DNA from 2 places in the Anoxybacillus andreesenii genome. Region 1 is predicted to be linked to the other one. Evidence: a T-box and tRNA genes for the amino acid it is inferred to sense, from the RefSeq annotation. Region 1 holds a T-box; the other holds one or more tRNA genes.
What was found. The T-box of region 1 lies ahead of leuS (leucine--tRNA ligase). A T-box ahead of a tRNA ligase gene usually reads a tRNA of that ligase, here a tRNA-Leu.

Region 1 (9,743 bases):
ACGGGGAAGGTAAGTGAGGATGTACTTGTGGAGCTCGTGCGTAATCATTTTGATCTACGTCCAGCCGGCATTATCAAAATGTTAGATTTACGTCGTCCAATTTATAAGAAGACGGCCGCATATGGTCATTTTGGGCGAACTGATATTGATGTTCCTTGGGAGCGTACAGACAAAGCAGATGTGCTTCGAGAACAGGCTGGAAAATAGAATAAGTAGGCTTTGTTAATGTACAGTGTTGATTATAGCCTTATACGTGAACGTGAACGGGTTTTATTCGGTACGAATAACTTAGAGAACGTACACGTATAAGGGGATATGAAGATCAACAACAAAAGATAACCGAGCCAATACGTTAAAAAGAAGTTACATCGTTTATGTGTAACTTCTTTTTTCTCACATGGAAGTGGTTATGAATTTTGCTGTAAGGATTTATAGTACTGTCCTTTTTCTGCATACTCTCTTGAAATTCTTTTCATATCGGCAATGTCGTCTTCATTCAGTTCCCTTATAACCTTCGCTGGTCTCCCAAAAGCAAGGGTGTTTGGTGGGATTTTCTTACCTTGAGGAACCAAGCTGCCTGCTCCAATAAATGCACCTTCTCCAATCTCAGCTCCGTCTAGAATGATCGAGCCCATACCAATTAAAGCTCTTTTACGAAGGATGCAGCTATGTAAGATCACCTGATGCCCCACTGTTACCTCATCCTCGATAATGAGAGGATTATTAGGGCTTTGATGGAGGACACTATTATCCTGGATATTGACCTTCTTACCGATGATCGTTGGGGCTACGTCTCCCCTTATAACCGTGTTAAACCATATGCTTGACTCATCGCCAATTTTAACATCTCCAGTAATGGTGACATAATCAGCAATGAAGGCAGTTGATGAAATGTGTGGCCATTTGTTATGAAATGGATAAATCATAAACCATCTCTCCTTATTTTTATGGGTAATTTCATTCTACCGAATAATATAAATAAAGTGTGAATAATTGTTTTCGGAGCAGTAAATTCATGAGTTGATCTTTTGTTTTGTGCTAAAATAATGATAGCTTCAAGTCGAAGGAGGGGAAATTCATGTGGAAGTGGGAACCAGACGGAGAGGCAAAAGGAGTTATTGTCATGGTGCACGGTGCTTTAGAGCATCATCGCCGTTACGGCTGGCTAATTGAAATGTGGCGTCAGGCTGGTTTTCAGGTCATTATGGGCGACCTGCCAGGGCATGGGATGACGACAAGATCTAAACGAGGACATATCGACTCCTTTGACGACTATTTAGATGAGGTCAAGGCGTGGGTTGAAACCGCCTATCAGTTTGATTTACCAGTGTTCTTGCTCGGTCATAGTATGGGTGGACTTATCACCATTCGTTTATTGCAGGAGGAGAATCTCAATCTTGCCGGTGTCATCCTTTCTTCACCGTGCTTAGCGCTCGTGAATAGGCCAGGAAAAATACTAAATGGGATTTCTTATCTTCTCAACGTGATTGCGCCCGAATTAAGATTAAATTCAGGCATTAGTGTCGATATCGCAACGCGGAACAAAGAAATTCTGGACATTGATCGAAATGATACTCTTTATATTGATAAAATTTCTATCAGGTGGTTCCGTGAATTGGATGCTTCCATGAAGCTTGCCTTTGAGGAGCTTCAAAAAGTGAAGGATGTACCTATGCTTGTAATGCAAGCGGGGGATGACAAAATCGTGAATAAACAAGCAGTGACAGAATGGTTCAACCACGCTCCATTATCTGAAAAAAGATTCAAGGAATGGCCTAAATGCTACCATGAAATCTTTAACGATCCAGAACGGGACGAAGTATTTGAATATGCAAAGGATTTTGTTTATAGTCAATTGAAGGCGATTGGATACGTCGTATAAGGAGGAATTTCTATGGCAGTACCGTCTGAGCCGCTCAGTCTAATGTCCAAAGTATATAGAAAAATTCTACCGACCGCTCATATGGAGCTGGCCTATTGGAAAAAAAGGGCGACGGAAATTCCTGATGATGAGCTAAGAAAACAGGCACTTGCAAGCATTGAAACGAAAACCTTTCACTGTGAGGGTGGTTCTATTCTTGCTTTTATGGCTGGAGAAAAATACAAAGAAGCCATCAAATTCATTGTGGCCTATCAAACCATTAGCGATTATTTAGACAATCTTTGCGATCGAAGCACATCCCTAGATCCTGAGGATTTTTCAGCACTCCATGAATCCATGGAGGTAGCGTTAACTGTAGGAAAAGATCATCAGGATTACTATCGCTTTCGAAAGGAAAAAGATGATGGGGGTTATCTGCGAGAATTGGCTGAAACCTGTCAGAGCGTCCTCCAAAATAATCCTCATTATCTTCACATAAAAGATTATTTGCTAGAGCTTTGCCGCTATTATTGTGACCTCCAAATACATAAGCATGTCAAGGTGGATGAGCGAATCCCAAGACTCAAAAGCTGGTTCGAGGAGCATAAGAGTCAAATACCCGAAATGGAATGGTATGAATTTTCTGCGTGCTCTGGCTCTACTTTAGGCATCTTCTGCTTAATTTCCCACGGGATGAGTGAGGATTTCAAGTCTAGCCATGCTGAGAAAATTAGAAATGGCTATTTTCCATATATCCAAGGGCTGCATATTTTACTCGATTACTTTATTGATCAGGAAGAGGATAAAAAGGGTGGCGATTTGAACTTTTGCTTTTATTATAAAAATGAGCAGAGTTTGTTCGAACGGTTGAAGCACTTTGTGACAGAAGCAGACAAGCATACAGAGGGATTGCCTAACAAGCGTTTCCACCGACTAATCAATCGTGGGTTGTTAGGAATTTACTTGTCGGATGAAAAGGTCCGCTCGCAAAAATCTGTTCAGCATCTGGCAAAAGAGATCATCAAAAGCAGTGGCTTGGTCAGCTTCTTTTTCTATATGAATGGACGAGCCTATCGAAAGTTTCAAAAGTGGATTCCTTCTTTAAGATAATATTATTTGAACATGATGTGTGCTTGTGTACGAACAAAAACCCTCTCTCCAACGAAGGAGCGAGGGTTATCTTTTTTCAATCGCAATGATAAAAGGTGGATGATTGGCCTGATTGATAAATTGATATTGCAGTACATGAGCTTTTTTTTGATCAAGCTCCTTAGCATAAGATAGCAACTGATCCCGTTCGATTGCACCTTCAGTATGGCCGTGATAAATTACAAGGACAATAATTCCCTCCGGTGCGAGAATTTCTAGTAATTGCTCAAGTGCAGCGATCGTTGTATTTGGTTTTGTGACAATGGACTTGTCCCCACCAGGAAGATAGCCGAGATTAAAGATGGCGCCTTTTACTTTTCCATGAAATGAGGAAGGGACGGAGCTGAAAATCTCCTCGTGCCCTCGATGAAATAATGTGACCGGTTCATCCATGTTTTTTTCGGCTAGTCGTTTCTTTGTTTGAGTAATGGCATCCTCTTGAACATCAAAGCCGAAGACATGACCACTAGGACCAACAAGCTCCGCTAGAAAAAGTGTATCATGGCCATTGCCAACTGTAGCATCGACCACAATATCCCCTTTTTGAACGGTTTTTCTCAGTAAACTGCGGGCAAACGGCAATATTCCTTCAACTTTCATACTGTTGCCTCAAGACTACGATAATTTTTCCCTTGATAGCTGTTGCGGCGTTTGAGTTCGGCATCGATGGCATTCAATACTTCCCATTTGTTGACACTCCACATCGGTCCAACCATTAAATCAATCGGTCCATCCCCAGTAATGCGATGAACAATCATTTCAGGGGGTAAAATTTCTAGCTGATCACATACTAAGCTGACGTAGTCTTCCTGAGTTAAGAATTGGAGCATGCCTTTTTCATATTGCTTCACCATGGGTGTTCCCTTTAATAAATGAAGCAGGTGGATTTTGATCCCTTGGACATCTAGCTTCGCTACTTCACGAGCCGTTTCCATCATCATGTCATAGGTTTCAAGTGGCAATCCGTTGATGATATGGGAACAAACTCTTATTCCGTGCTTGCGCAGCTTTTCAACTCCTTGAACATAGCATTCAAAGTCATGGGCACGATTGATAAGGAGGGCGGTTCGTTCATGCACGGTCTGCAGGCCTAATTCGACCCAAAGATAGGTTCGTTCATTTAATTCAGCCAGGTACTCAACGACGTCATCTGGTAGGCAGTCAGGACGTGTAGCGATGGAAAGTCCAACTACCCCGTCTTGGGCTAGCACTCGCTCGTATTTTTCCCGTAATTCCTCAACGGGGGCATGAGTATTCGTAAAGGCCTGAAAATAGGCCATATACTTGCCATCCTTCCATTTTTCGTGCATTTTCTCTTTAATTTCATTAAATTGGATCTCAAGATCGTCAGCTCTATTCCCGGCAAAATCACCAGACCCTGCTGCACTACAGAAGGTGCAGCCTCCATGTGCGACGGTGCCATCACGGTTCGGGCAATCGAAGCCCCCATCTAGAGCGACCTTAAATACTTTATGGCCAAAATGCTGACGCAAATGGTAATTCCACGTGTGATACCTTTTATCATCTGTTGCATATAAAAAAGGGTTAGTCTGATTCATGTCAGTTAACCTCCTTGAAAATTCTTGTAGCATAGGCTCTAAATATACATTGCTAATATTAGCCCCTATGCATATGCGTGAACGGGTTTAGGGCGGTATATATCGACTTAGATACATAGCATGAGCATAAAAAGAATTTTAACACGAAATGACGTTTTTTCATAATGAAAGCAGGATGATGAAATTGATTAAATTAAAGTGAGAGTGAACAAACTAAAGAAGAAGCAGGTGGTTGCTTCGCATTTATTACAGTGGTAGGAGGTTGAAAGGATGGCTACACGTCAATCAATGGAAAACCTTCTTCAACAGTGTGAGGATGTTATTCGTCATGCTCAGGAACAATATGAGGAGAGCAGCAAACAGGAGCAATATAACGATTTAGGATATACGGAAGCATTACAGCAGCTTGAGACGACTTATAATGATGTTGCGAAAATGTCGCTCCATGCCAATGCACAGCAGCGCGAGCAGCTTCACCGCATGAGGCTTCAGCTCCAGCAAGTACAAAACAACATGATCCTTCGTGATCTGTAAGGAGAGGAAGACATGGTTAGAAAGCGTTCCAAACAGAGCAATCCAGAACAAAAGACACATAACAATGCCAATAGTCAAGATGTGGAATTTGGTCAGGAAGTGGACCAAATTCAGAAGGCAAAGAAAAAGTACGAAAAAACAGTTCAACCGACGAGGTCGAAGATTCACCCAGAGCATAGACAATCGAAATAACGATTTGGCCCCAATACTAACTGTATTGGGGCTTAATTTTTTGAAAAAATAAACAATGGGAATTAGGAGTTTTCCTTATTGAACTATTTGTGAAAAAGTCATAATATAATATTTTGGTTATCGAAACTTTTAACTGAAGTTTTTAACATATTCGAGATAATTTATGTTTGGGATCGGAGTGAATACTTTGCCACGCAACTTATGGTTATTAATCATCGGGATGGTCGTCAATGTCACTGGTTCTTCTTTTTTATGGCCCTTAAATTCAATTTACATTCATGATCACCTTGGGAAATCTCTGTCGGTGGCAGGCTTTGTCCTCATGCTTAATGCTGGGGCAACGGTGATTGGTAATTTATTCGGTGGCTATTTATTTGATAAAGCGGGAGGATATAAATCGATCCTTCTGGGGATTGGAATTGCTTTTCTTGCATTAACGGGCTTAACGCTCTGGCATAGCTGGTTGCCTTATGTTATTTTCTTAACAATTGCAGGGTTTGGTGCAGGAATTATTTTTCCATCCATGTTTGCCATGGCAGGTTCCGTTTGGAAGGAAGGGGGAAGAAGAGCGTTTAATGCAATTTATGTCGCACAAAACCTTGGAGTGGCAATTGGTGCTTCACTCGGTGGAGTGGTTGCCTCATATTCCTTTCAGCTAATCTTCTTTGCCAATGCACTGATGTATTTTATTTTCTTATTGATTGCTTTCTTTGGTTATCGTGGAATTGTAACGACAGTCAATAGACAAGTGGCTGGATTGCATGAGAAAAAGCCAATCAAGGATTATACAAGGCTATATGCCTTGTTCATTTTATGTACAGGATATCTATTATGCTGGGTAGGCTATGTGCAATGGCAAGCAACCATTTCTGCTTATACTCAGGAATTAAATATTTCTTTAAAGCAATATAGCTTTTTGTGGACGGTCAATGGAGCACTTATTGTTCTAGGGCAGCCCCTATTAAATCGAGCATTAGCAGCTTTTGAAAAGAAGATAAAAGGACAAATGATAGCTGGAATGCTTATTTTTATTGTCTCATTCTTGGTTGCAGCAAGGGCCGAGGCATTCTCAGGATTTTTGACGGCGATGGTGATTTTAACAATCGGGGAAATGCTAATTTGGCCAGCTGTTCCCACGATTGCAGATAAGCTTGCTCCAAAAGGCAAAGAAGGCTTTTATCAGGGGATTGTCAATAGCACGGCAACGGGTGGAAGAATGATTGGCCCTGTCCTAGGAGGCTTGCTTGTGGACCTCTACGGAATGACGATGCTTTTCATAGTCATGATTCTATTGATTAGCATCTCGATCTTTACGACCCTTATTTATGATCGGAAAACGGAGATCGTTTCGGAGGAATCTGCTGTTCTTAAGCATTAGATGATTAGCGAATTGACCAACATTAAAAGGGAACAATTTTGGATCGGTTGGCATAGACTATATATTACCTCTTGAACAGCTTGCATCTAGAACGGAAATTTAATACAATAATTTTATATTTGATAATCGTAATGACAGTGATAAGGAATAGTAATGATGCTAACCCGAAAAAAAAGAGAGTTGACGGCTGGTGAAAGTCAACCGGGAACATCATGAACTCGCCTTTGAGTTGCTGGTGTGAAGAGTGAGTAGCACCTGCCGTATTCCGCGTTAAGGAATTTAAGCGAGTGACATGGTCACTAATGTGGGTGGTACCGCGGGAGATTTAATCATAATCCTCTCGTCCCTTTGGGGATGAGGGGTTTTTTAATAGTTTTGGAAGGATTTTATTTCCAAAGTGTCCACCTCAGGTGTACAAATAGAGGCAAATGTCCACGAGTGGTACCAGGTACCGAAAAAAGAGGTACCGAAAAAGTATCGACAAAAGTACATAGATTTTTTTAGGAGGAAGGAAAGATGAGTTTTAATCATCAGCAAATTGAGAAGAAGTGGCAGCACTATTGGGAAGAGAATAAGACGTTCAAGACGATGGATGATAAAGGAAAGCGAAAGTTCTATGCGCTTGATATGTTCCCTTATCCGTCAGGAGCAGGCCTCCATGTGGGTCACCCTGAAGGATACACGGCGACAGATATTCTTTCAAGAATGAAGCGAGCGCAAGGCTACAATGTTCTACATCCAATGGGGTGGGATGCGTTTGGACTTCCAGCTGAGCAATATGCATTGGATACGGGAAATGATCCAGCGGAATTCACGGCGCATAATATTCAAACGTTCAAACGACAAATTAAGTCCTTAGGCTTTTCCTATGATTGGGATCGGGAAGTCAATACGACAGACCCAGATTACTACAAGTGGACGCAATGGATCTTTTTGAAATTGTATGAAAAAGGGCTTGCCTATATTGATGAGGTGGCTGTGAACTGGTGTCCGGCTCTTGGAACAGTACTTGCCAATGAAGAAGTTATTGATGGAAAAAGCGAACGCGGAGGCCATCCAGTCGAGAGACGTCCAATGAAGCAATGGATGTTAAAAATTACCGCTTATGCAGACCGCTTGCTTGAGGACCTAGAGGAGCTTGATTGGCCTGAGAGCTTAAAGGAAATGCAGCGCAATTGGATCGGTCGCTCAGAAGGGGCTGAGGTGACCTTCCAAATTGATGGTCATGATGAAACATTCACGGTTTTCACTACTCGTCCTGATACATTATTCGGAGCGACTTATGCGGTCTTAGCACCTGAGCATGCGCTAGTGAAGAAAATAACGACCGCTGAACAAGAGGGAGCAGTCAAAGCTTACTTAGATCAGATAAAAACAAAAAGTGATTTAGAGAGAACGGACTTAGCGAAGGAAAAAACAGGCGTATTTACAGGTGCCTATGCGATCAACCCTGCGAACAACGAGAAGATGCCGATTTGGATAGCCGATTATGTCCTTGTTAGCTACGGAACTGGCGCCATTATGGCCGTTCCAGGACATGATGAACGTGACCATGAGTTTGCGGTGAAATTTGACTTGCCAATTCGTGAGGTTGTTGCCGGCGGGGACGTTTCAAAGGAAGCCTATACAGGTGATGGTGAGCATGTCAACTCTGATTTCCTTAACGGCTTAAACAAAGAAAAGGCGATCCAAAAAATGATCGCTTGGCTTGAAGATAAGGGCATTGGTACGAAAAAAATAACCTACAGACTTCGCGATTGGTTATTTAGCCGCCAACGCTATTGGGGTGAGCCAATCCCAATTATTCATTGGGAAGATGGCACGATGACTGCGGTTCCAGAGGAAGAGCTTCCGTTAAAGCTTCCGGTAACAACGGAAATTAAGCCATCTGGAACGGGTGAATCACCGCTTGCCAACATTGAGGACTGGGTTAATGTTGTTGATCCAGTAACAGGCAAAAAAGGCCGCAGAGAAACGAATACCATGCCACAATGGGCAGGCAGCTGTTGGTACTACTTACGTTATATAGATCCGAAGAACGATCAAGCGCTAGCGGATAAGGAAAAATTAGCACAGTGGTTGCCAGTGGATATCTATATCGGTGGAGCAGAGCATGCGGTCCTTCACCTACTATATGCACGATTCTGGCATAAATTCCTCTATGATATCGGGGTAGTCACTACTAAGGAGCCATTCCAAAAGCTATTCAACCAAGGGATGATTCTTGGTGAAGGCAATGAAAAAATGAGTAAATCAAAAGGGAATGTCGTCAATCCAGATGATATCATTGAGAGCCACGGTGCTGATACACTTCGTCTGTACGAAATGTTCATGGGCCCATTGGATGCTTCGATTGCGTGGTCTACTAATGGTTTAGATGGTTCTCGTCGCTTCCTTGACCGCATTTGGCGTTTGTTTATTGAAGAGGATGGTTCATTAAATCCTAAGATTCAGGACAGAGAGGATACCGGGTTAGAAAAGGTGTATCACCAAACGGTTAAAAAAGTGACCGAGGACTTTGAAGGCTTACGCTTCAATACAGCCATTTCACAGCTTATGGTATTTATCAATGATGCTTATAAGGCTGAGGTATTACCGAAAAGATATGTGGAGGGATTCGTGAAGCTACTTGCTCCAATTGCCCCTCATATTTCCGAGGAGCTTTGGGAAAAGCTTGGTCACACAGAAACGATTTCCTATGAGGCTTGGCCTGCTTATGATGAGGCAAAGCTTGTCGATGATGAGGTTGAAATTGTTGTCCAAATTAACGGCAAGGTTAAAGCCAAGCTTTTGGTACCAGCTGATGCAAACCGAGAAGCATTGGAAGAAATTGCAATGGGTGATGTGAAGATTCAAGAGCAGATTGATGGCAAGACGATTCGCAAAGTGATTGCCGTCCCAGGAAAACTCGTTAATATTGTGGCAAACTAAAAGTGATAAACTCACAAGGCCTAACATGCTAGGTCTTGTGTGTTTTTATGTTAAAATAAAAGTACTATTTGCAAAGTGATAAAATGAGGTGTTGGAATTTATGGAGCAAATTAAGATAATTACACCTGAAGAGCTGGAA
Region 2 (4,191 bases), on a different contig from region 1:
CAAAATTTTCCCCCTCTTATTTTCTTCAACCAATAAATTATTGATGTATGTTCCGATATCCTCGAAGCTCATTTCATTTTTAAATCCTTTTGAACCGTCTAACCATTTCACATTCATTAACATATCAAATGTTGCTTCACATGTACGTCTAGGGAACTTTCCTAATGAAGAACTAAATAAGTCTGTATGGGTTTTATAATGATGTGTATGTATAAACTCATCCCACGTTTCTCTCAATTCTTCCTCCGGTCTAATATCAATAATTTCAATTTCCTCAAGATTTCTTTTTTCCACCGTACCCCAAGCTTCCTTCAACAATTCAATTGCAGAAACATCAGTTTTAGGTGCGCTATACCCGAATATCGTAAACATATATGCACTCTTCAAATAATGCTTAGTAATATTCCAATTATCTCTTATAAAGATGTCGTTAGTATAATCCTTTTCCTTTACAGGATACAATAAATTTGTAGGTTCAAAGGATTTCCCACAGATCGGACAATTGTTTTGAATAAGACCACCGCGTTTATGTTCATGACAGATACCAACATAAACGTTCCCATGTAAAAAAGCTAATTTGGGTAAATTATCAGTATACTGGTATACTCTCTTATATGCCTGAAGAAGTAAGGGATCCCAATTAAAAGTAGCAACTAAATCTTTTTTTGTTAAACTCAGGAGCATGAAATCATAAATAGTTGGTTCATCTGGTATTTCAAAATCAAAAAAATAACTATAGATTTTTTTCTCTAGTTCTAGAGTAATAGCTTCACACTCAGGACGACTTTTCAATTCTGAGTATATATCTTCAAGGTTATCACTTTCTGTCTGCAGTCTAATTTCATTAATACTATCTGTCATTCCTAATTTTTCAATAAAACCAGCCATTACTGATGTCTGCTTACCTTTTTTATCTCCGTTCGGGATAGCAGCAACACTTGCTCCCGCTCCAAGTAAAACCACATGTGGACGCTGTTTCATTATTATTTCAAACTCTTCACTATTCATTAAAGTTCACCTCATTCTCTCAATCATAAAAATTTGTGTAAAAACTTGTGTAAAACAAATTTAGTAATGTGTAATTTTTGTGTAATTCAAAATCAATTCCTATCTTTTTCTATCGGAATCATATCAAATAAAAAAGCCCACAAACATTTGTGTATCAACGTTTGTGAGCTTTTAAACTTTATTAAAACGAACCTACTTTATTCTTTTGATACCGGTGGTCGGGGTCGAACCGACACTCCTCACGGAACACGATTTTGAGTCGTGCGCGTCTGCCTATTCCGCCACACCGGCATGATATCAATGTCCTGTGGAACAATTGTTATTCTAGAACAACAATTTAGTATCTCAAGACAAAGAATATCTTATCATGATATTTAGTTGTTGTCAATTGAAAATGAGCTTTTTTAGGAATGAAATTTATCTATCTTTGTGGAAAATTTGATTCATTTCCCACTCTTCCCGAAGCAAGCCCATTCGGATAGAATCGTAATACTCACCATTATAATATCGAACCTTGCGAATCCTTGCCTCCATTTTCATGCCGAGCTTTTCTCCTACTTTGATCATTCTTTCATTTCCTGACCATGTAGTATAGCCTACCCGAACGAGAGGCAGGGTATGAAACAAATGATTAATCCACAGGCGTATCACATTGGTCCCATAACCACCACTCCAATATTTTGGGTCGTAAATGACAATCCCCATTTCGAGCCATTTAGAAGGCTCATGCTCCCAATAGTAGCCTACGGTTCCGATAACCTCTCCAGCAATCACAATAGCCCAACGATTATCTGGATTGGCAAAGGTAGCCCTCTGCTCCCAAAACTCTTCAAATGATATTTGTTTAAGTTCATAATATGGGGCATCCCACTTTTTCCATTCAGGGGATTCCTCTTTGAAGATAAGCTCCCACAATCTTTCTAAATCATCATCTTTAATTGGTCTTATAGTCAATTCATTTTCTTGATAACTCAATCAAACTCCACCCCAAAAATAGATTACTTGTTTCCTAGTTATTGAAAAAAATCTTCCTTTAAAATGGCATACATCTTAATATCCCAAAACCTATTCTTTGCACACATTCCTTTTCTATGGGTGCCCTCATAAGTCATACCAGCTTTCTCCATCACTCGCTGCGAGGCGATATTTTCTACAAAACATCTAGCCTGTATACGAACCAAATCCATGTTGGCGAATCCAAATTGAACGAGGGCTTTTGCAGCTTCAGTCGTTATGCCCTTTCCCCAATATTCTGGAGAAATCACATATCCTATTTCTGCAGTATGCTGTGACGGCTTCCACCAGACGAAGTCGATGGTTCCTATCATTTGACCGGTTTCCTTGTATTCAATAGCCCATGGTGCAACCTTATGGCTTTCATATTGCTGCAGAACGAACTGGATAAACTCTTCGGTATCTGCCATCGTTTTATGTGTATCCCAGGTCACATATTTAGATACTTCATCATTTGTTGCGTAGGAGAACATATTCTCTATATCATCCATTGTAACCTTTCTTAGTTTTAACCTTGGTGTTTCTAAAACTGGCAAATTGCCATAAATATCTTCAATGTTCATAATCCACAACCCCTAAAATTGCGTTTAATTGAAATCTTCAATTATTTCAATTTATAAAAAAAGACTTAATCATATAGATTAAATCTTATCATACTCGTATATTCCATGTTACAAATTAATTAGTCCCATAAATAAAAAAACGTTATTCTAAATAACGTGTGAAAATCATCTGGAGGCGGCAACCGGATTCGAACCGGTGGTAAAGGTTTTGCAGACCTCTGCCTTACCACTTGGCTATGCCGCCAAAAACAATATGGAGCGGAAGACGGGATTCGAACCCGCGACCCCCACCTTGGCAAGGTGGTGTTCTACCACTGAACTACTTCCGCAAATGGCTGGGCTAGCAGGATTCGAACCTACGAATGACGGAGTCAAAGTCCGTTGCCTTACCGCTTGGCTATAGCCCAATATGTATGGGGCGATCGATGGGAATCGAACCCACGAGTGTCGGAGCCACAATCCGATGCGTTAACCACTTCGCCACGACCGCCATTATGAAATTGGCAGGGGTAGTAGGAATCGAACCCACACCAAAGGTTTTGGAGACCTTCGTTCTACCTTTAAACTATACCCCTATATTATCATAAATAAACTATATGGTGGAGGGGGACGGATTCGAACCGCCGAACCCGAAGGAGCGGATTTACAGTCCGCCGCGTTTAGCCACTTCGCTACCCCTCCAAGCTAAAGCCATACATTATGAAAAAATGGTGGCTCAGGACGGAATCGAACCGCCGACACATGGATTTTCAGTCCATTGCTCTACCGACTGAGCTACTGAGCCAATTCTTTTACTATAATGGCGGTCCGGACGGGACTCGAACCCGCGACCTCCTGCGTGACAGGCAGGCATTCTAACCAACTGAACTACCGGACCAAAGTAAAACTAATGAAAGGAAATATAAGCTTCCTTGATTGCGGGGACAGGATTTGAACCTGCGACCTTCGGGTTATGAGCCCGACGAGCTACCAGACTGCTCCACCCCGCGATAATATTATTTATGAATTTTTTCCATGCTCTTAAATCCCCATATGACTGTCCCGATTTCAGTAAGCTGATTCAAGATGCAGCTCAATCGGTACAACTCGCAGTTTATTCGATGAAGTAACACTCGTTGCTCCACCCCGCGATAATATTATAGGAAATCTTTTGCTTTGCAAAAAATCATGGTGGAGGATGACGGGATCGAACCGCCGACCCCCTGCTTGTAAGGCAGGTGCTCTCCCAGCTGAGCTAATCCTCCAAATAATGACCCCTACGGGATTCGAACCCGTGTTACCGCCGTGAAAGGGCGGTGTCTTAACCGCTTGACCAAGGGGCCTAAACAAAATAATTATGGCGGAGAGCAAGGGATTTGAACCCTTGAGACAGGTTTTGCCCGCCTACACGATTTCCAATCGTGCTCCTTCGGCCACTCGGACAGCTCTCCTTATGGCTCCGCGGGTAGGATTCGAACCTACGACCGATCGGTTAACAGCCGATTGCTCTACCACTGAGCTACCGCGGAATAACACTAATAGAATATTCTATCGCCCGGCAACGTCCTACTCTCACAAGGGGACAGCCCCTAACTACCATCGGCGCTGAGAAGCTTAACTTCCGTGT

Region 2: it has a tRNA-Leu gene. The T-box ahead of leuS (leucine--tRNA ligase) is inferred to sense a tRNA for this amino acid. The anticodon was not compared.

Annotation. Positions count from the first base shown of each region.
Region 1 is NZ_JAUSTU010000013.1:128,358-138,100, reverse strand. It holds gene metK (methionine adenosyltransferase) at 1-207, shown strand, start outside; gene J2S07_RS14410 (gamma carbonic anhydrase) at 408-926, opposite strand; gene J2S07_RS14405 (alpha/beta hydrolase) at 1,079-1,882, shown strand; gene tbcS (tetraprenyl-beta-curcumene synthase) at 1,895-2,971, shown strand; gene mnmM (tRNA 5-(aminomethyl)-2-thiouridylate-methyltransferase MnmM) at 3,038-3,610, opposite strand; gene mnmL (tRNA modification radical SAM protein MnmL/YtqA) at 3,607-4,569, opposite strand; gene J2S07_RS14385 (YtzC family protein) at 4,840-5,103, shown strand; gene J2S07_RS14380 (glycogen biosynthesis protein GlgD) at 5,116-5,295, shown strand; gene J2S07_RS14375 (MDR family MFS transporter) at 5,483-6,673, shown strand; T-box leader at 6,802-7,024, shown strand; gene leuS (leucine--tRNA ligase) at 7,190-9,604, shown strand; gene J2S07_RS14365 (rhodanese-like domain-containing protein) at 9,705-9,743, shown strand, end outside.
Region 2 is NZ_JAUSTU010000055.1:421-4,611, forward strand. It holds gene J2S07_RS21440 (SIR2 family protein) at 1-1,008, opposite strand, end outside; tRNA gene J2S07_RS21445 (tRNA-Leu) at 1,218-1,299, opposite strand; gene J2S07_RS21450 (GNAT family N-acetyltransferase) at 1,426-1,983, opposite strand; gene J2S07_RS21455 (GNAT family N-acetyltransferase) at 2,022-2,585, opposite strand; tRNA gene J2S07_RS21460 (tRNA-Cys) at 2,756-2,829, opposite strand; tRNA gene J2S07_RS21465 (tRNA-Gly) at 2,840-2,914, opposite strand; tRNA gene J2S07_RS21470 (tRNA-Gln) at 2,918-2,992, opposite strand; tRNA gene J2S07_RS21475 (tRNA-His) at 3,000-3,075, opposite strand; tRNA gene J2S07_RS21480 (tRNA-Trp) at 3,087-3,160, opposite strand; tRNA gene J2S07_RS21485 (tRNA-Tyr) at 3,183-3,266, opposite strand; tRNA gene J2S07_RS21490 (tRNA-Phe) at 3,294-3,369, opposite strand; tRNA gene J2S07_RS21495 (tRNA-Asp) at 3,386-3,462, opposite strand; tRNA gene J2S07_RS21500 (tRNA-Met) at 3,501-3,574, opposite strand; tRNA gene J2S07_RS21505 (tRNA-Val) at 3,754-3,829, opposite strand; tRNA gene J2S07_RS21510 (tRNA-Glu) at 3,836-3,907, opposite strand; tRNA gene J2S07_RS21515 (tRNA-Ser) at 3,923-4,015, opposite strand; tRNA gene J2S07_RS21520 (tRNA-Asn) at 4,019-4,093, opposite strand; partial or broken rRNA gene rrf (5S ribosomal RNA) at 4,118-4,191, opposite strand, start outside.